DNA from 3 places in the Bacillus sp. FDAARGOS_235 genome. Region 1 is predicted to be linked to each of the others. Evidence: riboswitches for the same ligand, from Rfam matches in the RefSeq annotation. Region 1 holds a riboswitch; each other region holds the start of a gene.
The links. A riboswitch is a leader RNA that binds a small molecule or an ion and turns the genes downstream of it on or off. The one in region 1 is predicted to bind S-adenosylmethionine.
Positions count from the first base shown of each region.

Region 2: linked by a shared signal. The riboswitch ahead of A6J74_RS19445 (methionine ABC transporter ATP-binding protein) and the one ahead of A6J74_RS28960 (M20 family metallopeptidase) in region 1 are both predicted to bind S-adenosylmethionine.
Region 3: linked by a shared signal. The riboswitch ahead of A6J74_RS15155 (methionine ABC transporter ATP-binding protein) and the one ahead of A6J74_RS28960 (M20 family metallopeptidase) in region 1 are both predicted to bind S-adenosylmethionine.

Region 1 is NZ_CP020437.2:5,147,901-5,158,045, forward strand. It holds gene A6J74_RS28950 (VOC family protein) at 556-948, opposite strand; gene A6J74_RS28955 (AAA domain-containing protein) at 1,062-3,371, shown strand; SAM riboswitch class I at 3,447-3,548, shown strand; gene A6J74_RS28960 (M20 family metallopeptidase) at 3,637-4,842, shown strand; gene A6J74_RS28965 (Lrp/AsnC family transcriptional regulator) at 5,012-5,452, opposite strand; gene A6J74_RS28970 (SDR family oxidoreductase) at 5,621-6,385, shown strand; partial or broken gene A6J74_RS28975 (MFS transporter) at 6,544-7,265, shown strand; gene A6J74_RS28980 (spore germination protein) at 7,513-9,060, shown strand; gene A6J74_RS28985 (GerAB/ArcD/ProY family transporter) at 9,065-10,145, shown strand, end outside.
Region 2 is NZ_CP020437.2:3,403,660-3,413,804, forward strand. It holds gene A6J74_RS19400 (L-lactate dehydrogenase) at 278-1,228, shown strand; gene A6J74_RS19405 (PTS sugar transporter subunit IIC) at 1,251-2,264, shown strand; gene A6J74_RS19410 (phosphatase PAP2 family protein) at 2,331-2,978, opposite strand; gene A6J74_RS19415 (hypothetical protein) at 3,122-3,649, shown strand; gene A6J74_RS19420 (arsenate reductase family protein) at 4,071-4,436, shown strand; gene gcvH (glycine cleavage system protein GcvH) at 4,478-4,861, shown strand; gene A6J74_RS19430 (toprim domain-containing protein) at 5,128-5,472, shown strand; gene A6J74_RS19435 (thioredoxin family protein) at 5,476-5,784, shown strand; gene A6J74_RS19440 (hypothetical protein) at 5,938-6,282, shown strand; SAM riboswitch class I at 6,408-6,515, shown strand; gene A6J74_RS19445 (methionine ABC transporter ATP-binding protein) at 6,825-7,850, shown strand; gene A6J74_RS19450 (methionine ABC transporter permease) at 7,843-8,508, shown strand; gene metQ (methionine ABC transporter substrate-binding lipoprotein MetQ) at 8,531-9,343, shown strand; gene metQ (methionine ABC transporter substrate-binding lipoprotein MetQ) at 9,419-10,145, shown strand, end outside.
Region 3 is NZ_CP020437.2:2,587,150-2,597,294, forward strand. It holds gene gatC (Asp-tRNA(Asn)/Glu-tRNA(Gln) amidotransferase subunit GatC) at 1-13, opposite strand, end outside; gene A6J74_RS15120 (YiaA/YiaB family inner membrane protein) at 155-391, opposite strand; gene A6J74_RS15125 (MarR family winged helix-turn-helix transcriptional regulator) at 622-1,104, shown strand; gene A6J74_RS15130 (ArsA family ATPase) at 1,332-2,513, shown strand; gene A6J74_RS15135 (DUF3926 domain-containing protein) at 2,506-2,697, shown strand; gene A6J74_RS15140 (HXXEE domain-containing protein) at 2,755-3,222, shown strand; gene A6J74_RS15145 (MetQ/NlpA family ABC transporter substrate-binding protein) at 3,394-4,248, opposite strand; gene A6J74_RS15150 (methionine ABC transporter permease) at 4,270-4,935, opposite strand; gene A6J74_RS15155 (methionine ABC transporter ATP-binding protein) at 4,925-5,944, opposite strand; SAM riboswitch class I at 6,069-6,173, opposite strand; gene A6J74_RS15160 (cysteine hydrolase family protein) at 6,415-6,978, shown strand; gene pruA (L-glutamate gamma-semialdehyde dehydrogenase) at 7,228-8,775, opposite strand; gene A6J74_RS15170 (TSUP family transporter) at 8,930-9,700, opposite strand; gene A6J74_RS15175 (CamS family sex pheromone protein) at 9,796-10,145, opposite strand, start outside.

The DNA.
Region 1 (10,145 bases):
CGAAAACCAAACTAGTAATAAGCACATTCTAAATAAAAAAATCATTTATGGTACTAACATACATGTGAAAAAGAGAGGTTTTACCGTTTGTTACGACAGTATGGTGCTTGTAAAAATAAACAATATGAAGATGATTTCTGTGTAATTAGTAAGAAATAATATACAACCGCCGATACTATATGAATAGAGGGGAAGAGTGTCTTATGAAAATATATAATTAACTCCCATTTGCAGATTTAGCACTTTTCATTGCCGGAACTCTTAATTATACCTAACACCATTCCATTTATGAAATAGACAATGCTTAATAGGATTCTTCCAAGAAATAAGGCAGTTGCTTTTATAGTCCACTTCTTTATCTTTATTATATAAAGGGTTGGAAATAGTATAAGCACCCAAAAAATAAGAATGTAAACAGCATTGATCATTCTCTATACTCCTAACAAAACGATTTTTTCTTAATTTTGGTGAATTTTCAGGGTGAAAGTTAATGGTGTTCAAACCGTTTCTGCACTTGGGAAAAAAGGAGACAGAATTCCGGCTCCTTTTCCTTTTCTATCTCTCCGTCTCAAAAAACTCAATCCACTCCCCATCAGGGCCAGCGAAGAATATGTAACGTGTTCCATCTGGTAATGTTTCGATTTCTTCTCCTAGTAAAAATGTTACGCTGTGTTTTTGAATTCTTTCAATTTCATCTTCTAATGAATCCACTTTAAAGCAAATATGATGGACTTTTCCTTCTGCTGGAAGAGAAGAGTTATAACCTTCGATGAGTTCCAGTATCGTTTCCTTCGATTCTTCCACACCTAAAAAGGCGAGTTTTAAATCTGGATTCGGGTGCCCCATACGTTTAATGAGCTGTAAGCCGACTACTTTTTCATAAAAAGTAATAGATGTTTCTAAGTTTGCAACCATAAGTCCAACGTGTTCTATTCTTCTAACTGGCATGTAGATTCCTTCTTTCTGAAAATTTTATATGTAAAATGATATTGAAAATTAAGAAAATAATCAAGATAAAAACCTTACAAATTTTAGCGTGTTATATGGTATAGTGAGAAAGTATGTTTGGGGAGAAGGAAGGAGATTATACGATGAATACACCTACTCAAACTCCTTCATTATCGGAAACGATGAAAGAGTGGCATTATGCATTAGCATATGAAATTAAACATTGGAAAACGATAGGTGGTAGTAAAATTTCTATTATGAACGGTCGTTTTTTATATACAGATTATGAAAATACAGTGTATGTATTTCAGCTTATTTCGGAAGTAAGCTTACCTGAAGGTTCACCAATTCGAATTGAGTTCGATGGTGAGGAAGCGACAGGGGAAGTATTATCTGTACATGGATTAGAAATAGAACTGAAATTAAATGATTATATACAAGGTGAAATAAGAGAAGCGGTTTTATATAGTGAACCGTGGCAATTGTTAGAGCAACTGCAAGAGCGATTGAAAGAGGCACATAAAGATAAGCTAAAACGTAATCGTATAAAGCGTCTTGTTGATGGGACGAGCAGTCCGAAACATATTGAGAAGATGAAAAATCCGAAAAATGAATTGGCGTATCGTTCATTTTACAATCCGACAACGTACGTATGGGGACCGCCTGGAACAGGGAAGTCGTACAATTTATCACGTATTATTTCGGCTCATTACCAAAAAGGAAAATCGGTACTTGTGTTAGCTCATAGTAATGCGGCAGTGGACGTATTAATGAGTGAAGTAACGAAGCAAATTGAAAAGAAAAAGAAATGGACGCCTGGCGAAATTGTTCGTTACGGTTATAGTCAACATGAACATATACGAAATCATGAAACGTTACTTGCGTCGAAGTTAGTTGAAACGACGAACGGATCATGGGGTGAGGAAAGACTCTACTTAGAAGAAACACGCCAAGAACTTCGTGAAAAAATTTTATCGTATAAAGCAACATCTGCTGATAAGAAGCGTATACAAGAGATTGAAAGTGATCTTCGAAAGCAAAAAGCGAAAATTAAAGAAGTAGAAAAAGAATATATTGAAAATGCGAAAGTAATTGGTGCGACTTTATCAAAATGTGCAATTGATTCACTTATTTATGAGCGTACATTTGATTTAGTTGTCGTAGATGAAGTGAGTATGGCGTTCGTTCCGCAAATCGCATTAGCTGCTTCACTCGGAAAACGTATCGTCGTTTGTGGTGACTTTTTACAGTTACCTCCGATTGCGATGGCGAACCATGAACTCGTTCGCAAATGGCTCGGCGAAGATATGTTTTATCATGCCGGCATTGTTGATTCTGTAAATAAATCAGAAGCACATCCCAACCTTTTTATGTTGCAGGAACAAAGACGTATGCATGCGGACATATCGAAGTTTACGAATTCATTTATTTATAAAAATAGAGTATACGATCATCCGTCTGTTTCAGAGCGTAAAGAACTGGCACAGTTACAGCCGTTCGCAAATGAGGCGAGTGTTTTATTTGATACGAGTTTAATGGGAGCATTTTCGTTAAAAGATGCTGCTTCGGGTTCTCGTTTTAATATTATGTCTGGTTTAGTAGCGATGCAAATGATGTTAATCGGACTGCTAGATGGTGTGCAATCTATCGGTGTGGTTACGCCTTACAGGGCGCAGTCACGCTTTTTATCAACATGTATCAGGGAAATGTTGCAGAGAACGAAATATCAAAACATACCAGTATTAGCGGCGACAGTTCATAAGTTTCAAGGTTCTGAAAGAGATATGATGATCTTTGATACAGTTGATAGTTATCCACAAGAACGACCTGGTGTGTTATTCTTTGACCATAAAAACCATCGCCTCGTCAATGTAGCAGTAACGAGAGCGAGAGGGAAGTTCATTCAATTATCGGATTGCCATTATATGCGTAAAAATCTTTCTAGAAAACAAGCGTTATCACAATTAACAGCTCATATAGAACGTCACGGGGATGTGTATGATCGCACGACATCCAGACAATTATGGGAGCGGAAAATATCGAAACGATTACGCTGGTTTATGGAAATGAATCTGGAGGAAACGAAAGGGCTATTAAAAGATATTTTAGCCGCAAAACGAAAAATCATTATTTCACTTCCAAGTACGAAGCAAGTAGATAAACGAGTATGGCAAGCGTTAATGCGTACAAATGCACAAATAACGGTTTATAGTGATGGACCAGTTCCATTAAAAAACATAAAGTTACAAAGACAAAATAAAGCATTCCCATTTGTATTAATCGATGATGAAATCTTTTGGGCAGGGGCACCTCTCACATCTCAAATGATGTTTGAAGGTAGTACGGAATTTCCGTACATATGTGCAAGACTACAAGCACCTGAGACAATTGGTGTATTAAAAGGATTTTTAGATATTCGGTAAATTCGGATAGGAATTCCTTGACTTTTACTTGGAATGAACTTAGAATGAAAATAATTTAATACAATTTTATGAAAATTCTTATCACGAGAGGTTGAGGGACTGGCCCTATGACACCTCGGCAGCGGATTCTTTACGAATACTGTGCCAATTCCAGCAAGGTAACTTGAAAGATAAGAAAGAAGCTCATTTTGACTGTATATACAGAAGCCTCTTTCTATCTTTTAGAAAGAGGCTTTTTTACGTGAAAATAAAAGGAGGAAGAAAAATGGGAGCGACAGGAGTAACGTCACAAAGAAAAACAATTGAAGAGAGCATAGAAAGAAATAAGGAAAAGTACATAAAAACAAGTCATGATATTCATGCGAATCCAGAGATTGGTAATCAAGAATTTTATGCATCAAGAACGTTAAGTTTATTACTAGGTAGTGCTGGTTTTCAGCTGCAGCATAATATAGCTGGGCATGAAACAGGTTTTATCGCACGAAAAAGTTCAGGAAAACAAGGACCAGTTATCGCATTTTTAGCGGAATATGATGCTTTACCAGGACTCGGTCATGCGTGTGGTCATAATTTAATTGGCACAATTAGCGTTGCAGCAGCAATCGCATTATCAGAAACGCTTGAAGAAATCGGCGGAGAAGTTGTCGTGTTTGGAACACCAGCAGAAGAGGGCGGGCCTAATGGTAGCGCAAAGTCGAGTTATGTAAAAGCTGGGTTATTTAAAAACATTGATGCGGCGCTTATGATTCATCCGAGCGGAAAGACAGCGACGACGAGCCCTTCACTAGCAGTCGATCCACTTGATTTTCATTTTTACGGAAAAACAGCTCATGCCGCAGCTTCACCTGAAGAAGGGATTAACGCATTAGATGCGGTGATTCAGCTTTACAATAGTATTAATGCACTTCGCCAACAACTTCCTTCAGACGTGAAAATTCATGGCGTCATTACAGAAGGCGGAAAAGCACCTAACATTATTCCTGACTACGCCGCAGCAAGGTTCTTCATCCGTGCAGCTACGCGAAAAAGATGTGCGGAAGTAACAGAAAAAGTAAGAAATATAGCACAAGGAGCAGCGTTAGCAACAGGTGCAAAAGTAAAAATTCATCAATTCCAAAATGAAATCGATGAACTACTCGTAACAAAAACATATAACGACATCGTAGCGGAAGAACTAGAACTACTAGGTGAAGAAGTAAATCGTAAAGAAAGAATCGGCATCGGCTCAACCGACGCCGGAAACGTCAGCCAAGTCGTACCGACCATTCACCCGTACATTAAAATAGGTCCAGATGACTTAATTGCGCATACGAATGAATTTAGAGAAGCAGCCCGTTCAGAATTAGGAGACAAAGCGTTAATTACATCGGCAAAAGCATTAGCAAATACGGCGTATCGATTAATTACGGAAGAAGGGTTGTTAGAGAAGGTGAAGGAAGAGTTTAGAGAGGCGCAGAGGAATCAGGGATAAGGGGATTAAGGTGCTCTTTTCGAATAGCAATCTAATTAATAAGTAGAGATATAAAAAAAGAACATTGAAATATCAATGTTCTTTTTTGTTTACTAATCATTGATTTTGTTGGTTTTTCTCATAAAGGAAAAACTTTTACTGTTAGCGGGAGATAATACGTATCCCTTTATCAGAACGACAATTTCTCCTCAAACTCACTCTTTAAAACAATTAAAGGAGATGATAATCCGAATTGCATTAACGAGTCTAAAAATGTAGCGAGAGAATCCATCGAATCGCTCATGACCTTCATCATATAATTAAATTCCCCGCTAATTCGGTATAAATCTGTTACTTCAGGAGCGGCATTACAATATTGGATAAAATCAGAGCATTGGCTCGTTTTAAACATGATGAATGCTTGAATGTTTTTATTAATTTTGGAAGGCTCAAATTTTGTTCGGTAAGCTGCGATAACTCCTTGATCTTCAAGTTTATTCATACGTTCCTTTACAGCAGGCTGTGTCATGGATATAATCCGTCCTATTTCTGAAACAGAAATTCTTGCATTTTCATACAACAAGTTCATAATTTTATGGTCAATTTCATCCAGTTTTACTGCGTTTTGCATTGTGTAGCCTCCTTATTTTGTTTTTTTTAGTGAATCACAAATTATAACTATAATATCATAAGTGAATGAACTAAATTACCTATAAATCTATATTTAAAATGATTGGTGTTTGCATGAAAATATAAGTATAGGTTTTTATCAAACGGAAATTTAGGAAGGATGGAAAAAATGAAGAATCTTGATGGGAAAGTAGCGTTAGTAACAGGAGCGAGTCGCGGCATTGGCCGTGCCATTGCAATGAGATTGGCGAAAGATGGTGCATTAGTTGCGATTCACTACGGCCGAAATAAAACAGCTGCAGATGAAACGATTAGTGAGATTGAATCTAATGGAGGAAAAGCGTTCTTAATTGAAGCTGAGTTCAATTCAATGGATGGTGTCAAAAAGCTAGTAGAACAATTAAAAAATGAATTACAAATAAGAGTTGGTACATCAGAGATTGATATTTTAGTAAACAATGCAGGGATAGGTACACAAGGAACGATTGAAAATACGACAGAAGAATTTTTTGATGAAATTATGGCCGTAAATATTAAGGCGCCATTCTTTTTAATTCAGCAAACATTACCGTTACTACGAGCAGAGGGGCGCGTTATTAACATTTCATCAGCTGAAGTAAGACTTGGTTTTACAGGATCCATTGCATACGGTTTAAGTAAAGGTGCACTCAATACGATGACACTTCCTCTAGCTAAACATCTTGGAGAAAGAGGTATAACAGTGAATACAATTATGCCTGGATATACGAAGACTGATATGAATGTGAAATTGCTAGACAATCCGGAAATACGAAATTTTGCTACGAATTCATCTGTGTTTGGACGAATAGGGCAAGTTGAAGATATTGCAGATGCAGTAGCATTCCTTGCTTATTCTGATAGCCGCTGGGTAACGGGGCAGATTATAGATGTTTCTGGAGGGTTTTGTTTATAGGGGCACTACTCCATACCCATCAAGCTAATCAAGTAAATTACTAGATATGAAACGATCCTTGTTTCAGTCTGAACAAGTTATCAAAGGAACAGTAGAGTCTATTTGTGGCGCTTAGTGCGCTCTTTTTTCGCATTATTTTTGTACCAATCATTACAATTATGAATAAGGAGTGTTTTTATGCCATCGATTATTTATTAGCTTTAGCAATCTTTTGTATGACTACATCAGAATTTATGGTTGCAGGTATGATGAATGAACTTGCTCTTGCATTCCAGGTTTCTGTATCATCTATTGGTATTTAATTTCAGCTTATGCAGGAGCAATGGTAATAGGAGGCCCCATTTTAACTGCAATCCTCTTACGGATGCGCAGCAAACAAGCATTATTGTTTTTAATGTTCGTATTTTTAATTGGTCAATCGCTCGGAGCTATTGCTTGGAACTATAATATTATGATGATTTCACGTATTATAACTGGTATTGCTTCAGCTTTTGGAGTTGCGATTTCCTTTTCTGCAACATTGGTTCACTCTGATTCAAGGGGAAAAGCTGCATCAATTGTACTTGCAGGTTTAATGTTCTCAACTGTATTAGGTTTACCTATAACAACCGTTATTTCGCAATATTTTGGCTGGCGTATTAGTTTTGGGGCAGTTTCGGTTCTTGTGCTAGTATCAGGGATTATGATTCAACGGTTGTTACCATCATCTTCAAATAAAGAGCAATTAAATTGGAAAGACGAACTTCTGCGATTTAAGAATATCCATCTTTGGGCAGCGTACGTAACAAGTATGTTCATTATTGGTGGTACGTTTGCAGCATTTAGTTATTTCACTCCGATCTTTACAAATGTCACAGGCTTTTCAAGTGCAAGTACGCCATCCTTTCCTATGATTCTACAGAAAGAATAGCGTATTTTTTCATTTTAAGGAAATTTAGTTTTACTAGCTTGGTAGTATCACACATCCATCAACTTAAAGGACTATTTTTGAACTTGATTTTTATGAAATATGCACCCGAAAATTTATAGAAATAATTCTAATGTTACCTCTCTAGTTAGTAGGATATTTTTTCTTAATATATGCATACTAAACATATTATAAAAAGTACATAGAAAGTGAGAGAATCATGGCTAAATTTTTGAGGCGTTTAAAATATAGAGATAATCCTAAGTCATTTCCAATACGAGACAATACTCATTTTCAGGAAAAAAATATTGAAGACGCCCTCTTAGACGCTGATTTAACCAAAAACATAGCTAATATTCAGAATATATTTCGTCAAGCGCCTGATTTAGTAATTCGGCGGTTTCAAATAACAGTAGATGGATTAGAAGCAGCTTTAGTATATTTATCTGGATTAACAGATAAAGAATTGATTCAAAATCATGTTCTAAGTCCTTTGATGAATAGTGACTTTAATACCAATACAGAACTTCCAATTCCATTAGGACAAATTAAGATTATTAATACATTGAGTCAGATTGAAAATGCTATTTTTGGGGGAGATAGTGTTTTATTAATTCACAGTCGAACAACAGCACATCAACTGGATACAAAAGGATGGCCACAAAGGAGTGTTGAAGACGCTCATAACGAAATAGCTCTAAAAGGTGCACATCAAGCATTCATAGAAACTGGAAGTCAAAATATCGCAATGATTCGAAGGTATATTCCTTATCGAGAATTAACGATAAAAGAAATGGCAATTGGTGTACGAAGCAAAACCAGAATTTCTATTTTATATTTGAAAGATGTAGCTTCTGAAAATGTGCTGAAGGAATTAGAAACACGAATTCAAAATATTACAGTCGACGCTGTTGCTAGTAATGGCGAACTTATAGAATTCATTGAAGATAACCCTTACTCACCGTTTCCGCAATTTATATTAACTGAAAGACCTGATTTGGCAGTATCTCACATTTTACAGGGCAGATTTGTAACTGTAATGGATCATTCGCCTAATGTGTTAATTACTCCAACAAATTTTATTTCCTTTTTTCAAGGAGTGGATGATTACGGTACAAGGTGGTTAGTTGCTTCGTCTATTCGGGTGCTTCGTTTTATCGCCTTTATGATTGCTTTATTTTTACCTGCGAGTTATGTTGCGTTTATTTCCTTTAATTTTGAAGTTATTCCTGTAGAGCTGTATTTATCTATTGCAGAATCAAGAACGCGCGTACCCTTTTCTCCAGTTATGGAAGCATTACTTATGGAAATAACATTGGAAACGATGAGAGAAGGGGCTTTACGGATACCTACTCCGATCGGTCAGACAGTTGGAATTGTAGGTGGTATTGTTATTGGACAAGCGGCTGTTCAAGCGGGAATTGTAAGCAATATTATGATTATTGTTGTTGCTGTTACCGCCATCTCTTCTTTTGTTATCCCTAATTATGATATGGGAGCGGCAGTAAGATTTTTACGTTTTCCGATGATGCTAGCAGCTGCCTTATTTGGAATTGTTGGACTTGTTATCGGATGGATGACATTAATTGGACATCTAATCAGCCTTGAATCGCTAGGTACCCCTTATGGAATGCCATTAGCACCGTTTCGCTTTGCAGATATGAAAGATGCTTTTGTACGCTTTCCTTTATGGGCAATAAGAAGACGTCCTAAGGGAAAAAGAGCCATTCAATCTATTCGACAAGGAAAGAATCATAATAAAAGGTGAAATTATGAAAAAGTATGCTTATAATGAAATCTCTCTTATGCAGTATATTGTTTTAATCAATGGAATGCAGGTGGCCACTGGCGTTTTATCGCTTCCACGTGTGCTTGCAGAAAAGGCTGGAACAGATGGATGGATAGCTATATTGATTGGTTGGATTTTCTCCACAATATCAGGTGTGTTTATAGTGAAAACAGCTGCAAGATATCCTGAGGATACGATTTATGATATTCTTATACGATTGTTTGGAAAAATAGTAGGGAAAGCATTCGTTGTTATTTACATGATGTACTTCGCTTTTTATTCTTGTGTAGTTCTTGTGAACGCTATGCTTTATCTTAAGGGATGGCTTCTTCCAAAAACGCCTGACTATCTCGTTATCTTTTTGTTTTCGATTCCTACCTTTCTTGTCGCACGTAACGGCCCTCGTATTATAGGGCGGTACTCCGAACTTACTTTTTATACGATGCTTTGGATTCCGTTATTTTTTTTGATACCTCTTAAAGAGAACGGAAGTTGGATGCCATTCTTTCCTCTCTTAAAAGATGGGTGGAAACCTATATTTACAGCTGTACCGACCACTATTTTTGCTTATTTAGGATTTGATATTGCGTTCTTTTTATATCCCTTTTTACAAAAAAAACAGTATGCAGTCCATGGAATGGTTATTGCAAATACTTTAACGATGTTATTTTATTTATTTGCTACTTTTGTTTGCTTTGCCTATTTTAGCCCTGATAGCATTACGCAATTTAACCAACCAGTACTAAATTTACTGAAAGTAATTGAGTTTCGTTTTTTAGAACGTTTTGACATGATTTTATTGGCTCTTTACTTACCCGTTGTTTCCACAGCATGGATTCCCACCATATATTGCGCTGTATTTTGTTCAAGCCAATTACTTGGAAAACAAGACCATAGCCCTCATGTAGTTATTCTCTTATTGCTCATTATCGGATTCATATTTTGGACTCATCCTAGTTGGAATGAAGCCGAAATTTGGCAACAGGTATTATCGAATGCTGGATTAGGATTAACCTATATATTACCTATCATTTTATGGCTGTACTGCTGTCTATATGAGAAAT
Region 2 (10,145 bases), 1.7 Mb from region 1:
AGCGAATGAAGTCGCTCGTTTTTTTGTTTTGTCCCGTAAAAGCCCAATGGATAAAGGTTGATTGAAGTTTCAATTTATATATGTCAATAAATACATAATAAATATTTTTTCAGTTGTAACAAATATGACGAAAATTAAATATAACAATTCACAAAAAGGACAAAAACTTTGCTCAATATTTCACAAAGTATCCATGGTTTCTATCGTGGGAATCTCTATAATTAAGAGTGTAAAGAACAAAAGAAATAGATTATATGATCAATTAGGAGAGATTGCTATGAAAAGAAATACAAGAAAAATTGCAATTATCGGTACTGGATTAGTTGGATCAAGTTGTGCATATTCCATTGTAAATCAAGGCATTTGCGAAGAGCTATTATTAATTGATATAAATCATGAACGTGCAGTTGGGGAAGCGATGGATTTATCACATTGCATTAACTTTACAAATACAAGAACAAAAGTATATGCAGGAAGCTATGAAGACTGCAAAGATATGGACATCGTTATTATTACAGCGGGACCAGCACCAAAACCTGGACAAAGTCGCTTAGATACTTTAGGAGCGAGTGCGAAAATTATGGAAAGTGTTGTTGGCGGCGTAATGGAAAGTGGATTTGACGGTATTTTCTTACTTGCATCGAACCCAGTTGATATTATTACATATGAAGTGTGGAAATTATCTGGATTACCTAGAAATCGTGTGATCGGTACTGGTACATCACTAGATTCTTCTCGCTTAAGAACAATTTTATCTGAAATGTTACATGTAGATCCTCGTAGTATTCATGGGTATTCATTAGGAGAACATGGTGATTCTCAAATGGTTGCTTGGTCTCACGTAACTGTTGGTGGAAAGCCAATTCTACAAATTTTAGAGGAGCAAAAAGAACGATTTGGTGAAATAGATTTAGATGAAATTGTTGAGAAGACTGCAAAAGCAGGATGGGAAATTTATAAACGAAAAGGTACTACTTATTACGGAATCGGAAATTCTCTAGCGTATATTGCGAGCTCAATCTTTAACGATGATCACCGTGTTATTGCTGTATCAGCCATTTTAGATGGAGAGTACGGTGAGTATGATATTTGTACAGGAGTGCCAGCTATTATTACTAGAGATGGTATGAAAGAAGTTGTAGAACTAAACTTAACAGAGGACGAAGAATCTCGATTCGCAAAATCAAACGATATTTTACGTGATTATATGAAAACAATTGGTTACTAACTTATAGGAGAAGGTGAAACAAATGAAGGAATATATAATGTCTCGTGTATTTAAAGCATCTGCTGGAATCGCACAAGGTATTTTCGTATCCCTCGGAATTGGTTTACTGATCGAAAATATAGGAAGAATTGTTGATATTCCATTACTTATTACAATCGGAGTTGTTGCAAAATCACTTATGGCACCAGCAATTGGTGCCGGCATTGCTTTTATGCTCGGTGCAAACGGTCTTGTTATCTTTTCAGCGATGGTAGCTGGAGCGATTGGTGCCGGATCCATTTCAATTACTGAAGCGGGTCTAATCATTAAAACAGGTGAGCCAATCGGTGCATTATTAACAGCAACTTTAGCTGTATATATCGGTAAACGTTTAAGTGGAAAAACTGCGTTAGATATGATGCTCGTTCCATTTGCGGCCATATTAGGTTCTGGTTTAGTTGGTATTTGGTTATCTCATAATATTACTCCTGTTTTAAATACAGTTGGAGCATTTATTAAAGATAGTTCAGCTGGTAGCCCGTTTATCGCTTCTATCGTCATTGCAGTAGTTTGGGGGCTATTACTTATCTCTCCAGCTTCATCAGCTGCATTAGCGATCGCACTTAGCTTAGATGGCGTTGCAGGTGGTGCAGCTCTAGCAGGATGCGTTGCTCAGTTTATCGGATTCTCTGTAATCTCAGCGAAAGAAAATAATTTAGGTGGCATATTAGCTCAGGCGCTTTGTACTCCGAAAGTACAGTTGCCAAACATTACTAAAAATCCAATGATTCTCGTCCCGACTGTCGTCGCTAGTGCGATAGTCGGCCCAGTATCGGCATTAATTTTCCAATTAGAAGCAGGGAAAGAAATCGCTGGTCTTGGATTAAGTTCTCTTATCGCACCAATTAATTTAATTTCCAGTCAAGGATGGGGAGTTCTTCCAGCTATGGCAATCACTTATATCATCATTCCAGTAGCTGTTTCTTATATACTTTACATTGCTCTTAAAAAAGCAGGTCGTATTCATTCTGGTGATATGACTGTACCGCAATCTTAATTTGAAAATCTCCTTAATAATAGATAAAAGCAGACTGAAGAAGCCACAGTCTGCTTTTTTGTTATGTTACATCTTATGATTTTGTTTTACTGGAATGCGTACTGTTTCTTTTGCTAATAAGAGCTGAACGCCGAAGTATAATATACTCGCGAGCGTCATTCCAGAAACAGCATCTACAAATGCATGTTGCTTCGTAAATAGTGTTGATAAAATGATAAGTGTACCGAAGAAAGTAAGGATATAATATTCAAAAGCATGTTGCTCTCTACGCTTAAAGGCAGCTAACATAATTACAAATGTCGTAAGAACGTGAATGCTAGGGAAACAGTTTACCGGTTGATCAATACTATAAATATAGCGAACTAGTTCAGAAAATACGTCTGTTCCAACGACAGTTGGACGTGGTACAGTTGTCTGCCAAAAATAATAAATAGAAAAACAAGCAAGTTTGCCAAGAATTACACTACTTAAAGTAACGTAATATTGCTTTCGATCAGCAAAGCAGTAATAAATAAGTGCGCCGTATAAGTAAGGAAACCAAAGTAAATAAGGAATAATAAATGCTTTTACAAATGGAATCCAATCATCTACTACAGTTGTGACATCTACTGCGTGAACAGTTGATTTATTTAATACGTCGTAAAGGGGACTTACGAGTACGAGTAGAAGTATATAACTTAACGGAAGAAAAGATGAAAGTTTAAATTTCTTCATGATAATCTCCTATGTTTAGTAATGTAGGTAAATTCAATTGATTATAATATAGAAACGTAAATTGGGCTATCGATTTTACTTACATTTTCTTGAATTAACCTTACGTTTTTGTCACTTGACTTAAAAGAAGGGGAGAGTGCTATATGAAGCGTTTATCGTATTTCTTATTTTTTATATTGATATGCCTAGTGAGTGCTGGGTGTGCAAAGGATAAAGAAGGAGAGAAATTAGAATATAACGGGAGAGCACTCGTAATTGGAGTTGTTGGAGAAAAACCGAAAGATACGTTTAGAAATATAAAGTTTGAAAGTGTAAAGCTAGAAGAGATGCAGGAGAAATCAGCAAAAGTTGATGGTTTTTTCGTTATGAAAGAATATTTTAAAGAGGCATCAAAGGAGCGGTATACGGACTTATTTTTATCGTTAAAGAAGCCAGTGTTTTTTATTGGCTTACAAGATAAACCATACTTAATTTTTACTGAAAAAGATTTAGATTATGACAATGCCCCAAAGGATAGAGCTATGATGTATACGCAAGGATTTGTAAATATGGGAAACCCTGAAGGACAGTATTGGGGTATGGGATTATATAAAGATACGGTTTCCAATCAAAATATTCATAATATGTATATAGTAGTGTTTCAAACAATTTCAGATTATTTAAGTCGATGATGGAGGAGGCCGTAAAAGGGGCTTCTTCTTTTTTGAATAAACGTTTGTTTAAGATGCATGTCCGGTAGGAAGAAATCGATGCAGTTTAAAGGCTCACATAAAAAAATAGGAAATTAATCAAACGTTTGTTTAAGATGTATGTTCGGTAGGAAAGAATTGATGCAGCACAAAGGCTCACATAGAAAAATAGAAAATTAATCAAACGTTTGTTTAAGATATATGTTCGATGCAGAATGAGAGAAGAATCGAAAAAAATTATATATTTATTTTTTTCTTAACAAATGGCGGAAAAATAAGAAAAATTCGCAGGATTATTAAAATTTATCACGAAATAAGTAAAAGTTTAGCGAATAATCGTTTGAAATAATAAAACGTTTTCTATATGATAAAGGTAAAGGTTAGTAAAAAAGTAGGTGAATTTATGACAGTAACATTTTATTCATATCCAAAGTGTGGCACATGTCAAAAGGCAAAGAAATGGTTTGAGGCAAACGATGTAGCATATGAGATGATTCATATTGTTGAAAATCCACCGTCAAAAGAAGATGTACGTAATTTACATGTAAAAAGTGAATTACCATTAAAAAAATTCTTTAATACAAGTGGAATGCGTTACCGCGAACTTGGTCTAAAAGATAAGTTGAAAGATGCAAGCGAAGACGAAATGTATGAGCTTTTAGCATCTGATGGCATGTTGATTAAACGTCCAATTGTAACAGATGGAACGAATGTAACACTTGGTTTTAACGAAGAGCAGTTTGAAAGTGTGTGGAAAAAGTACCAATAAGGTATTTTTACATAATTAATACATTCACTGGAGGTACAGTCATGAGCATTCCAAATAATTTACGTTACTCTGAAGAACACGAATGGGTAAAAACTGAAGGTAATGAAGTTGTAATCGGTATTACTCACTTTGCACAAGGTGAGCTAGGCGATATCGTATTCGTTGAACTTCCTGAAGTAGGTGCAACAATCGAAGCTGACGAGCCATTCGGAAGCGTAGAATCTGTTAAAACAGTTTCTGAATTATACGCACCTGTAAGCGGTAAAGTTGTAGCAGTAAACGAAGAATTAAGTGACCAACCAGAACTTGTAAACGAATCTCCATACGAGGGTGCATGGATGGTTAAAGTTGAACTTTCTGATGCAAGCCAAGTTGAGAAGTTATTAACTGCAGAAAAATATGCAGAAATGACAAACCAAGACTAATTTTAGTCAACTGAAGGACAGCCTTTGTGCTGTCCTTTTTATTTTGTGCTACATAATGAGTTGAAAAGCACATATATATGAATCAATTATCATGTGAGAGTACATTAATGGGAAATCTATTTAGTGAAGTTTCATGCTTTTTACAATCTAAACAAGCCGCTTCCGCTTTTCTTTTGCAAAAATAAACAGGAAACAACATGAAAATAACGAATATACTATATACTAGGTTAAAGGTTGTATAGTATATGGTGATCGGGTGATGACATATGATTTATGTAGAAAAAGTCATTATTGTAGAAGGTAAATCAGACAGAAGAAAGATTGAATCTATTATTCGTGAACCGGTGGAAATTGTTTGTACAAATGGTACAATTGGTTTGTCGAAAATGGATGAGCTCATTGATCAGTTTTTTGATAAGGACGTATATGTGCTAGTGGATGCTGATGATGCAGGAGAAAAGTTAAGGAAACAGTTTCGAAAAGAATTTCCGCAAGCAGAGCATATTTATATTGATCGCTCGTACCGAGAAGTGGCGACTGCACCTTCTTCACATTTAGCAAATGTATTATGGGGAGCTGACATTGACGTTTATACAGAATATTTACGGTAAGGAATGATAGAAGTGATTGACTGGACAGGAGCCGAAGCTACAGCCCTAATAGAGAATGAAGAAAAAACAGTGCTATATGTATATACACCGATGTGTGGAACATGCCAATTAGCAAAGAAGATGTTAACGGTTGTCGAGATGACGATTGAAGAGTTGAAAATTGGAATGTTAGATTTAAATTATGCTCCGCATTTAGCGAAAGAGTATGGAATCGAAAGTGTGCCTTGTTTACTTGTTTTTGAAAATGGGACACTCATGAAGAAGATATATGCATTTCATTCGGTTGAATATTTATATACGGAATTAAAGTAGGCGGCAAAGTTTTTGCCGCCTCGACATATTTCTTGGGAAATATGTCGACATGCGGGATGGATACAGTATTTGTCGAGCGAAAGTAACAGGATTGCTCTTTAGTGAGAGGGAAATGGTATGTAATAGAAAGTGATATGAAGGATGTGATTTAGGGTGAAATTATATTCTTTGCTTCAATCATTTGTAAATTACGCTAACGGTCAATATCATTTAGAACCGCTTTTAAGACAAGGAGAAAAAACTGTTAATTTCCGCTTTGGAGATGAAAGTTGTTCATTACAAATTTCAAGAGATTATATAGAATTGTCACAAGAGGCAAGAGGAACGGAACAAATTGTGTGCTTAGATGAAGAGGATGTAAAACAATTAGTGAACGGAAATGTAAGATTGCAAACGTTAATGAACGATGGACGTGTGCAATATTCGGGAACATATCGAACGATGCTATTAGTTGAATCGATGTTTCATATATGTAAACCGATGTCAGTAGGTGCTTAAAATTCTGAAGTTTCTTGTTTTGTGAAAATTCTTGTTGACATGACGTGTGGATATTGATACAATTCAATTCATAAAATATAGACAATTTCATAAATTACAAATCAGACGAAAATTAAATCTGATTTCTCTTATCAAGAGAGGTGGAGGGACTGTGCCCTGTGAAGCCCGGCAACCGTCAACTTATGTTGAAATGGTGCCAATTCCTGCAAAGCGAATGCTTTGAGAGATGAGAGAGAGGGATAATGTTGTTATATACGCATATAAACCTTTCTGCTTCTCTAAAGCGGAAAGGTTTTTTTGTTGTTTGAATGTGGAGGACATTCAAATAATAAGAGGAGCTATGGCGATAGATTACACGCATGAAAAATAAAAAAATTGCGGAGTCTATCCAAAGTTTTATGAAATCCAGCTCCAGCGGCTAGAACAGTCGTTCGTTTCATCCCTTCCTATGAGGCAAAAAGCGCCTCTACGTCAGGGATTCGGGCGTCCACTTGTTCTAAACGAGCCGCTTGCGCTTTTTACTTAAAAAAGGGGTGAACATCATGATCTTATTAGAAAATGTAAAGAAAATATATAAGGCAAAAAGCGGTGATGTCACTGCTGTAGATAACGCCAATTTAAAAATAGAAAAAGGCGAAATATTTGGTGTTATCGGATATAGTGGTGCTGGGAAAAGTTCTTTAATAAGGCTGTTTAATCAGTTAGAGAAACCAACTTCTGGCCAAATTACAATTGCAAATCGTGTCATTTCAGCAATTACAGGAAGTGAACTTCGTAAGGCAAGGCAAGAAATTGGAATGATTTTTCAGCACTTCAACTTACTTTGGTCACGAACTGTACGCGAAAATATCGCATTTCCACTTGAGATTGCAGGTGTTGATAAGGAGAAGAGAAGAAAACGTGTTGATGAGTTAATTCATCTCGTTGGATTAGAAGGAAGAGGAGACGCGTATCCATCCCAGTTAAGTGGTGGACAAAAGCAACGTGTTGGGATTGCTAGAGCGTTAGCTAACAACCCACAAGTGCTTTTATGTGATGAAGCAACGTCAGCACTGGATCCGGAAACGACAGATCAAATTTTAGATTTACTACTTGATATTAATAAGCGTCTCGGTTTAACAATTGTATTGATTACACATGAGATGCACGTAATTCGAAAGATTTGTAATCGTGTTGCGGTAATGGAGAAAGGGAAAATCGTAGAAACAGGTCCAGTACTTGACGTATTCCGTAATCCACAGCAAGACATTACGAAACGCTTTGTACAGCAGTTAACAGATTCTGAAGATACAAACGAAACAATTGAAAGTTTAATTGAAAAATATCCAGATGGCAAAGTAATTCGCTTGCAGTTTGTCGGCGAGGCTGTAGAAAGACCAGTACTTCAAAGATTAATGCAACGCAGTGATATAGAAGTTAGCATTTTGCAAGGAAATATCGCACAAACGAATAACGGTTCTTACGGAAGTTTAGTTGTTCATTTAAATGGTGAGGAAACAGCAATCCAGCAAGCGATAGAGGGAATACATCAAGATCAAGTAGAGCTGGAGGTGATTGCACATGGATAAGTTACTCGCAAATGTTGATTGGAATCAAATGTTAGAAGCGACTGGTGAAACGTTATATATGACGGCAATCGCAGCGCTTGCCACATTTGTTTTAGGACTCATTTTAGGATTGTTACTCTTTATGACATCGAAAGATAATTTATGGGAAAACAAAGCGGTTAATACAGGGATTGGAGCCTTTGTAAACATATTCCGTTCTATACCGTTCATCATTTTAATCATTTTATTAATTCCATTCACAAAGATTATCCTTGGAACAATTCTCGGGGCTAGTGCAGCATTGCCAGCTTTAATTATTGGAGCGGCACCATTTTACGCAAGAATGGTTGAAATTGCACTTCGTGAAATTGATAAAGGTGTAATCGAAGCTTCAAAAGCAATGGGGGCAAAAACAAGCACAATCATTTTAAAAGTGTTAATTCCAGAATCATTACCAGCGTTAGTATCTGGTATTACGGTAACGACAATTGCTTTAGTAGGCTACACAGCAATGGCGGGAGTTGTTGGTGCTGGTGGTCTTGGAACACTTGCTTACTTAGAAGGATTCCAGCGTGGAAATAACGATGTAACAATCGTTGCGACAATTTGTGTGTTACTAGTTGTATTTTTCATTCAGTGGATTGGTGATAGTGTAACGACTCGAATAGATAAAAGATAATGAAAACAGGAGGGTATTTCAAATGAAAAAATTATTACTTACAGCACTTATTTCAACTTCAATTTTTGGGTTAGCTGCTTGTGGCGGGAAAGATAAAGATGAAAAGAAACTAGTTGTTGGGGCTTCTAACGTACCGCACGCTGAAATTTTAGAAAAGGCAAAACCGTTGCTTGAGAAAAAAGGAATTGAATTAGAAGTGAAAAAATTCCAAGATTACGTGTTGCCAAATAAATCGTTAGCGGATAAGGAATTAGATGCAAACTACTTCCAGCACATTCCGTATTTAGAAAAAGAAATTAAAGATAAAAAATATGATTTTGAAATAGCGGGGAAAATTCATTTAGAACCAATTGGTGTATACTCTCAAAAGTATAAGAGCTTAAAAGAACTGCCAGACGGGGCAACAATCATTATGAGTAATTCCGTTACTGACCATGGACGTGGTTTAGCAATTTTACAAAAAGAAGGTATTTTAAAAATTAAAGACGGAGTAGATCCAGTTAGTGCAACTCCGAAAGATATTGCAGATAATCCGAAAAACTTAAAGTTCAAAACGGATATCGAGCCTGGTTTATTACCACAAGTGTATAACAATAAAGAAGGCGACGCTGTTCTAATTAACTCTAACTATGCAATTGATGCGAAATTAAACCCAGAAAAAGATGCGATTGCAATTGAAGGTAGCGATTCTCCGTATGCTAACATCGTAGCAGTTCGTAAAGGGGATAAAGATAAGAAAGAAATTAAAGCTCTTGTAGAAGTGTTGCATTCTAAAGAAATTGAAGACTTTATTACTAAAGAGTATAAAGGGGCAGTTGTTCCTGTAAAAGAATAATTGTTTGAAGAAGGGCTGGTGTATGCCGGCTCTTTTTTTCTAACTACATACCTATAGGGGAGAAGGGGATATCAGATGAAAAAGATTATACTGTCAGTTGTTACAGCGCTATCTGTATTTACATTAGCTGCTTGCGGGGGAAAAGAGGAAAATAAGCTTGTCGTTGGAGCTTCTAACGTGCCGCACGCTGTCATTTTGGAGAAAGCACAGCCAATATTAGAGAAAAAGGGTATTAAATTAGAGATTAAAAAGTTCCAGGACTATGTTTTACCGAATAAAGCGTTAGCGGATAAAGAAATTGATGCGAATTACTTCCAACACATTCCATATTTAGATAAAGAAATTCAAGAAAAAGGATATAAAATTGTAAACGCAGGAAAAATTCATTTAGAACCAATGGGCATTTATTCTAAGAAATATAAAAGCTTAAAAGACCTGCCAGAGGGCGGAACAGTTATTATGAGTAATAACGTGGCTGAGCGCGGCCGTATGTTAGCACTATTACAAAAAGGTGGCGTTATTAAGCTTAAAGATGGAGTAGATGTTGTTAAGGCGACAGTAAAAGATGTTGTAGAAAATCCGAAAAACTTAAAGTTTAAAACAGATGTTGAACCTGGACTGTCACCGAAGCTGTATGAAAATAATGAGGGAGATGCTTTATTTATTAATTCAAACTATGCAATTGATGCGAAATTAAATCCAACAAAGGATGCAATTGCGATTGAAGGATCAGACTCTCCGTATGCAAATATTATTGCAGTTCGTAAAGGTGACGAGAAGAAAAAAGAAATTAAAGAACTGG
Region 3 (10,145 bases), 2.6 Mb from region 1:
AAATTCTTGACACGGCTAGGCCACCTCCATAATATATCGTTCAATCTACAATACTATTGATGATACCAAATTTTCAGTACTTCAAGCAAGTCAACACATGGCACTTACGGCATTTTTACATAAAAAAAGAAAGGCAAACGCCTTTCTTTACAATTTACTCTTTATCTAACGGTTTATTTTTTGGAAATCTCTCGTTATCTTCTTCATTATCACGAATTGTTTTTTGTAATACAAAACAAGACATCGTTAAAAATAACGTTCCAATTAAATAGTACCCTTTTACACTAAGCGTTTCATCTAACGTGTAAATCCCAATTAGCATCCCTGAAAGCGCACAAACAAATGAAGTCCATGCTAAAAACGTGAACGCTTGCGTATTTCTTCTTCTCATCATTATCCCCCTTGTTAGATGCACATCCATTATAGATAAATATATTTACCGTTATGGATTTTTATGTAAAATTCTTTTTCTATTTATTAATCTATCATAAAAAAATGCCCTTTTAAAGATTGTTTTCTGTCTAATCTGAAAAATAAATTAAAAATATTGACATTTATTTCTATTCTATATAAAATAAAAACAAATATTACGAACCTCGAAATATACGGGAGTGGAATTAATTGTTGCAATATGAACACTTTTTAGACTTACTGCTGGATAACGCCAAGAAACTTTTCTATCCTGAAGAATGGGTAAGCCTTGATTTAACACTTTCCAAGACAGAAGTATTTTGTTTACTTTGGATGGAGCGAAATACAGATATTACAATGACAAAAATTGCTGACCTTCTTGATATACCGATGAGTACAACGACAGGTGTTGTAAATCGCCTTGTAAAAAAGGGGTATATTGAACGGTACCGTGATGAAAACGATCGACGCATTGTATTAATTCGTTTAACAGAAAACGGCGTAATGCTCGTTCAAGAAGTAAAACAAAATGCAGCCCATTACTTTAGCCTAGTGACAGAAGCATTGTCAGAAGAAGAAAAAGCATTCTTACTACAAATCTTCCAAAAAATTATGAATCACATTGCTACGTCACAGCAAAAAATAGAAGAAAAGGTTTCTACACCTAGAATGAAAAACATTCCGATTGAATAAAGTGAAACTTTAATCAGTGAGGGGTTTTCTCATCCCTCACTGATTATTAGTTGAACCAATCGGGCATTTACGGACAGTTGCCCCCCCACCTAATTTCTTTGCTCCAGCCGAATTTTTGGACGGAAGTCTTACTGCCCGTTAATGCGGGATAAAGCCCTAACTGGGTTTTTATTCACTTAAATACTTCGATGTTCGTAATATTCGATAACCGAAACAAAGGGGATAGAATGATGAGAATTATTTTGTATACAGGTAAAGGCGGCGTAGGAAAAACTAGCATTTCAGCAGCAACAGCACTTCAAAGCGCAAAACAAGGATTAAAAACATTAGTAATGAGTACAGATCCTGCTCATAGTTTAGGAGATTCATTTGGTATAAAGCTATCTTCTGAGCCATTAGAAATTCGCGAAAACTTGTGGGCACAAGAGATTAATACGATTTATGAAATGGAAAAAGGCTGGGGAAAGTTACAGAAATACATTACCTTGTTATTCACTTCCAAAGCAGCTGATGATATTACAACAGAAGAATTAACGATGTTTCCTGGTATGGAAGATTTAATTAGCTTACTTCGCGTGCTCGATTATTATAAAAAAAACACATACGACGTTATCATCATCGATTGCGCTCCAACAGGAGAAACATTAGCAATGCTTAGTTTTCCAGACATGCTCGGCTGGTGGATGGAAAAATTATTTCCTATTAAAAGAAAAGTTTTAAAAGTCGTTCGTCCTGTAGCTCAACCACTTCTTGGTGTCCCCCTTCCAACCGATGATATTATGGACGAATTAACAAATACACTTGAACAGCTTGGAGAAATGAGAGATATTTTATCGAACCGAGAAATAACAAGTATCCGCATCGTTGTAAATCCCGAAAAAATGGTCATTAAAGAAGCTCAGCGTAGTTTTACTTATTTAAATTTATACGATTATAACGTAGATGCCATCATGATTAACCGTGTCATCCCTAACACTGTCACCGATCCTTATTTTCAAGCATGGAAAGATACGCAAAAGAAATATAAAACATTAATTCAAGATAGTTTTCAGCCGCTTCCTATTTACGAAGCTCCCATGTTTGAACAAGAAGTTGTTGGTTTACCTATGTTAGAGCGTGTAGGCAATGCTTTATTTAAATCCGATCCCTCTCCTACTGAAGTGAAATTCAATGGTCGCACACAATATGTGAAAAAAGATGGCGATGAATATATTTTCGTTCTGTCCATCCCCTTCTCAAACAAAAGTGAACTTTCATTAAATCAAAAAGGTGATGAGCTTATTATTCGAGCCGGCTCTGTTAAACGTAACATCACATTACCAAAAACATTAACACACCTTTCTATTCAAGGAGCCAAGTTTGAAGAGGATGTACTAAACATTCGATTTGGAGGTGTGGTGCATGCATGAGGAATTACTACGAAAAGTAATTCGGACAAAAGTAAGAGTCGGTATGCGTATATTAGAAGAGCTACCTACTCCAATCCAGCAATCAGCTAAGCAAATGCTAAGTATTTTGCAAGAGGAGCTAGCTGCTTATCCGAAAGAACGAGAGCATCATGAAGATAATTTAAAAAGTATCATAATTGAATAATCATCTCTGTATAGAGGGCCTTTTTAGGCTTTCTATACTTTATTGGAGTGATATAAGTTGATAAAAAAACATTCCACTATTACGCTTTGGATCATTCCTTTATTATTTTTCATTCATAACCTTGAAGAAGCTTTCCAAATGCGACAATATCTTGCTAATCAATTTTCAATTCATCTTATAACTAGCCAACAATTTTTCATTGCCATTTCCATATTAACAATCTTCGTCGTACTTATCGTCTTTCTATATCAACTAAACTTCTTGTCTTCTATATACTGGATTATTTTTATACAAGGGGCCATTTTCTTTAACGCAGTGCAACATATTATTTTGTTTTTGATTTATCGCTCCTATAATCCTGGCGTAATATCCTCAGTTTTCATTGTTATCTTTTCTATTTTCTTTTTTTCATCCAAAAAACAATTAATTCATAAAAAGCAATTCGTAATTACACTCATTTTCAGCTTACTTTCTTATCCCCTTATAATTTGGATTACCTTACTATTCGCTAGCTGCTTTCAGTAATAAAAAAAGACCAGGAAAACTCCCGGTCCATCACTCTACTTAACAAACATTGGATTCTACGTTATACAAAATTGGAAGGTACAAAATTAGGGTTTTGTTTGTTAAGTAGATTATATGTTGAACGAACTAACAGCGGAGGGGTTCCTTCTATTAGTTCATTAAACCCAATGATTATTTTACGATTTTTTCAAGCTCCTCAAATGAAAGATCTACTGAAATTGAACCATCCTTTGTTTCTTTCTTAACTGCATCTGTTACTTCTTTTGAATGATATAATTCAATTACTTTTTTCAGTGTTGGATCGTCTTTATCTTTCGTACGAGCTGCGAAAATATTAATATAAGGCTTCGCATTTTCATTCTTTGGATCTTCTAAGAAAATAGGATCCTTCGCTGGATCTAATCCAGCTTGACCAGCCACACCGTTATTAATAACTGAAGCAGCTACATCTTTTAATACACGAGGTGTTTGCTGTGCAATAACCGGTGTAATTTTTAACTTCTTCGGATTTTCAGCGATACCACTTGGATCCCCAAATAGACCAAAATCTTTTTTAAGTTTCAATAACCCCGCTGCATCAAGAAGTTTTAATGCACGTGCTTGGTTCGTTGGATCATTTGGAATAGCAATTTCTGAACCATCTGGGATTTCATTTGCTTTCTTATATTTTTCAGAGAATAAGCCCATTGGTGCAATTTGTGTTGTACCGACAGCTGTAATATCTAACTTATGCTCCTTTTTAAATTGCTCTAAGAAAGCAATATGCTGGAATGAGTTTAATTCAATATCTCCATCAGCTAACGCTTTATTTGGCGTTGTATAATCAGAGAACTCAACCAGTTTAATTTTAATCCCTTCTTTTTCAGCTTTTTTCTTCAAAATTTCCCAAACGTCTCCATCCGTTCCAGTTACACCGACGCGAACTACTTTCTCTTTTGCTCCTGCACCTGTGTCTCCACCCGAGCAGCCGCTTAGTGCTGAAATTCCTACAATCGCTGATAATGCAAATGCTAAAATTTTCTTCATTTTCTTTTCCCCTCTTCCTTTTTATGATCTGCGTAAAAACACTTTCGCAAAGTAGTTTCCTAAATTTTGAGCTATCTGTACGAGAATAATAAGTAAAACGACCGTTACGAACATAACTGATGTATCAAAACGTTGATAACCATATGTCATCGCTAAGTCACCAAGACCACCACCACCGACAAGCCCAGCAACTGCAGAAAATTCAATTAAACCAACTGTCATAAACGTAACACCTAAGATCAATGGTGCTAACGCTTCTGGCACGAGAATTTCAAAAACAATTCTAAGTGGTGAAGCGCCCATCGCTTGTGCAGCTTCAATTACTCCTTTCGGAACTGAGACAAGATTTGTTTCAACCATTCTAGCAATACCAATAGATGCCACTAACGTCATTGGGAAGATTGCTGCCGCTGTTCCAATCGTCGTTCCGATCACGCTTCTTGTTAGTGGGCTTAAAGCTACTAAAAAGATAATGAATGGAACTGGACGAATTGTATTAATGATGACGTTAAGAATAGAAAAAACCCATTTATTTTCTAAAAAATTACCTTTTCTCGTTACATATAAAAGTAAACCTAGAGGTATACCAAGAATTATAGCGAATATAAGGGTTACAATTACCATTAAGAGGGTGTCCCCCGTCGCATCTAATATGCGAGGCCAAAATATACTCCAATCAACTCGCATGAGCTTCTACCTCCTTCAGCTTCACTTGCAGTCTTAAATGTTGTAATGCTTTTTGAATTTCCTTCTGTTCACCTTGCAATTCTACAAGAAGATTTCCAAATAGCACATTTTGAAGTTCAATAATATTTCCGTACAGTACATTTACATCGACGTTATAGTTTTTTGCGATATATGATAGTACCGGCTGTCCTGTCTCCTCACCAGTAAAAGTTAAGCGATAAATCTGACCACCATTTTGAATTTTCGCTAGAACACTTTCTGGCAAGTGGTCATTAATAACAGAACGTACAAAGTTTTGAGTTGTCTTTGTTTTTGGTTGTGTGAAAACATCAAACAGTTTTCCTTCTTCAATAACTTTTCCCTTCTCCATTACAGCTACACGGTGACAAATTTCTTTCACAACATGCATTTCGTGTGTAATAAGAAGAATTGTTAAATTATATTCACGATTGACTTTCTTTAATAAGTTTAAAATCTCTGTCGTTGTTTCTGGATCTAAGGCTGATGTTGCCTCATCACATATAAGTATATCTGGTGATGTTGCAAGTGCCCTAGCAATCCCAACACGTTGCTTTTGTCCGCCTGATAACTGCTCCGGATAATAGTTTGCTTTATCTTCTAGCCCTACAAACTTCAGCAGTTCATTGACTCTTTCTTTTATTTCATTCTTTGGTACTTTCGCTAACTTTAATGGATAAGCAATATTCCCAAACACTGTTCTTGAATTAAATAAATTAAAACTTTGAAAAATCATCCCAATTCTTTGTCTAAGTTTCCGTAATTCTTTCGTTGATAAGGATGTAATATCTTTATCATCTATTGAGATCGTTCCTGCAGTCGGTCTCTCTAACATGTTTACTAGGCGTAATAACGTACTCTTTCCAGCACCACTAAATCCGATAATGCCAAAAATTTCGCCCTTCTCAACTGATAATGTTACATCCTCCACAGCATGAACAGATTGCCCACCTGATTCATATACTTTACTTACGTTATTAAAAGAAATCATTTTCTTCCCTCCTATATGCTGTAAAAACTAGAAGTAGAGCTTTCGAGGTAAAATAAAAAGTGCTCTCCTTCTTATCAGTAATAAAAGATAAGAAGGAGAGCACTTATATGTACTCGTTCACATCTTCTCATCTTCCAAGCCTATAAAGACTTGCTGGAGTTAGCACGGTATTAAAAAACCCGTTGCTGAGGTATCGTAGGGCCAGTCCCTCCACCTCTCTGGATAAGAATGTATCGATTTAATTGTCGTTTAATTAATTCTCATTATAGAACTCAGAATAGTGAGAGTCAATACATTTTTTAGAAAAATATTAATTATTTCTTTATTAAAATTTTCAAATAAAAATTCATAATAAAATAGTAATCTTGAAGGTTATGTAAAATTCTTCTCCCTCATATTTTTTAAAAGGATTATTTTTTCTATGAATTGAATACTATTATTTGAATATGAAATCAGAGGAAGGTGAATATATGAAAACAGCTCTATTACTCGTTGATATCCAAAATGATTATTTTCCAAATGGAAAGATGGAATTGCGCAATCCGGTAGAAGCAAGTGAGTATGCCAGTGAGCTACTAAAACACTTTAGAATGAACGGCGGACCTATTTTTCATATCCAGCATGTAGCAATAAAAAATGATGCTACTTTTTTCCTACCTAATACAGAAGGTGTCCATATTCACGAGAATGTCCGTCCGCTTAGAGAAGAAACTGTTATACTCAAACATTATCCAAATAGCTTCCGAGAAACTAATCTTTTAGAACAATTACAACGTTTAGACATTGAACACATCGTCATATGCGGGATGATGACTCATATGTGTATTGATGCTACCGTAAGAGCTGCTTTTGATTTCGGCTTTCATTGTACCGTTATACACGATGCTTGTGCTACAAAAGATCTTTCTTTTAAGAATGCTACTATACCAGCTGTTTATATTCACAATACAATTTTGGCCAGTTTAAATGGAGTATATGCAAATGCAATGAGTACAGAGGAATTTTTGGTTACAAAAAAACACTCCATTCAGTGAGCAAAACCGAAAAGAGTGTTTCTTGTCAAACCATAGATTTTCTTTCAAATTGTATTATACAGGAAATTCTTAAAATGAATACTAAAAAATGTGACTAATAAATCAACTTTTCCCGTCACTTTATTTCTATTTACATGTTTATCCCGCTATTAATAGGGTTTAGCTCGTCCTCTTCGAATAATAGTAATATATGGGATTCTAATTTAAAAGGAGCTCTTCACATTCTGTGAAAAGCTCCTCTACTATTTCTTATAAAGTTTCAGAAGTAGTTTTTGCTTGCATGTGAAGTGCTAAGTAATCTGGGCCACCAGCTTTAGAGTCTGTACCAGACATGTTAAAGCCACCGAATGGTTGGTAACCTACGATTGCACCAGTACATCCACGGTTAAAGTATAAGTTACCTACGTGGAAGTCTTCACGTGCTTTTTCAATATGGTCGCGGTTATTAGAAACAACTGCTCCTGTTAAACCGTATTCTGTATTGTTTGCAATTGCAAGTGCATGATCGAAGTCTTTTGCTTTACAGAATGCTACTACTGGTCCGAAGATTTCTTCTTTCATTAAGCGAGCATCTTCTGCAACATCAGCAACGATTGTTGGTTGGATGAACCAGCCTTTAGAATCGTCTCCTTCGCCACCTGCTAGGATTCTACCTTCTTCTTTACCAATTGCAACATAGCTCATTACTTTATCGAATGCAGCTTGGTCATTAACAGGACCCATATTTGTACCTAATACAGCTGGGTTATCAACTGTTAATTCTTTTGTTAATTCAACAGCACGATTTAATACGTGATCATATACATCTTCGTGGATTACAGCACGAGAACATGCAGAACATTTTTGTCCTGAGAATCCGAATGCTGATGCAACGATAGATTTAGCTGCTAATTCAAGATCTGCTTCTTTATCAACAACGATTGTATCTTTACCGCCCATTTCAGCGATAACACGTTTTAACCAGATTTGACCTGGATTTACTTTCGCTGCACGCTCATAAATGCGGATACCTACATCACGAGATCCAGTGAAGCTTACGAAACGTGTACGAGGATGATCTACTAAGTAGTCACCAACTTCAGAACCATTACCTGGCACGAAGTTTACTACGCCAGCTGGTAAGCCAGCTTCTTCTAATACTTCCATGAATTTCGCAGCTACTACAGGAGTTGTACTAGCTGGTTTTAGTAATACTGTGTTACCAGAAACTAAAGCAGCTGTTGTCATACCTGCCATAATTGCGAATGGGAAGTTCCAAGGAGAAATGATAACACCTACTCCTAATGGAATGTAAGAGAAACGATTATATTCAATTGGACGGCTTTCTACTGGAATACCGTCTTTCAATTTCAACATTTGACGAGCATAATATTCCATAAAATCGATTGCTTCCGCTGTATCAGCATCTGCCTCATTCCATGGTTTACCTGCTTCTTTTACAAGGATAGCAGAGAACTCATGTTTTCTACGACGAACAATTGCTGCAGCACGGAATAAAATGTCTGCACGCATTTCTGGTTTTGACTTTCTCCAAGTTTGGAATGTTGCATCCGCTACTTGCATTGCTTTTTCAGCTAATTCACGGCTTGCTTTTGAAACACGACCAACAAGTTCCTCTTTATTTGCAGGGTTTACAGAAACAATTTTATCTTCTGTAGTGATTTTTTCTCCCCCAATAATTAATGGATAGTCTTGTCCAAGATAAGATTCTACTTTCTTTAAACCTTCTTCAAACGCTAATTTGTTAGCCTCTACTGAAAAATCTGTAAATGGCTCATGTTTGTATGCTACTACCATTCTTTTTAGCCTCCCCTTAGAAAAACGTTTACATTTTACAACATTATTCTACACGATAATTTAGATTTATTCAAATATTCCTAGACTTATATTTTAAAAATTAATAAATTTTTAAAATATAACAAAAAAAAGAGATTCATACATGCGTATGAATCTACAAAATATGAGTATATTCCAAAACATTTTTTCCGATCAATAATATAGTAACTAATAAAAATAAAGTCCTTACATATCCAACGCCTTTTTGAACTGCAAACTTCGATCCAAAATAAGCACCTAAAATCATTGATAATCCCATAATAATACCGTATTCAAAATGAATTATATCTAAAAATAAAAAAGTAATTAAAGATACGATATTACTAACAAAGTTCAAAAGTTTTCCAGATGCCGCTGCTTGAATAAAATCCAAACCTATTAATAAAAATGCAAAAATTAAAAATGATCCTGTCCCTGGTCCAAAAAAACCATCATAAAACCCTATCATTAAAATAACAAAGAAAAATATTAATGTTTTCCTTTTCGTCATCTTCTTATAGGTAGATACGCTTCCCCAATCCTTTTTTGCAATAATATAAATGGCAATAAACACCAACATTACAAGTACTAATGGACGTAAAATATCCGGTGGAATAAATTTTACCACTAAAGCACCTGCGACCGCTCCAATAATAGTTAACGGGATTAACTTTCCTACAATTTTAAAATCGACTTTTCCTGATCGAATAAAATAAATTGCACTCGTAAACGTCCCCATCGTTGCAGCTAATTTATTCGTTGCAATTGCCGAAGCTGGTGACAAACCGACAAACATTAGTGCAGGAAGCGAAATTAATCCTCCACCTCCAACAACTGAATCAATAAAAGCTGCTAAAAATCCGAATGCAATTAATAAAATAATGACTTGAAGACTTAGTTCGTCCATGACCTTTACCCCTTATCCCCTTATTTATAACATTTAAAATTATAACAAAATTCCTCAAGAAAAAAAGCTGTTCCTTTGTGGAACAGCTTTTATCTTTAATCTAAAATTTTTACGAGTGGCTCATCTTGCTTCGCTTCACGTATAATAATCGCTTCTGGACGTTCTACAGATTTAATCGTTACTTGTACTCTCATATAATTTGGGAAGTATTCCATAACAAGCCCTGCTACATATTGTGTAAAACCAATTATTTCCGCTTTTCCATTAAACTGGACAGGAATATCCAGCTTCATTTCTTTTAATTCCTCGTCTCTATACATACCAGTACCGATAACAGCGGAATAATCGCCTTGGAAATAATCGCTTAGTTTTGCTTTGAAGTTAGATACCCTTGCAAGATCTTCACGCTTATTGTCTGTTTTTGCTTGTTCAGACGGGAACAAAT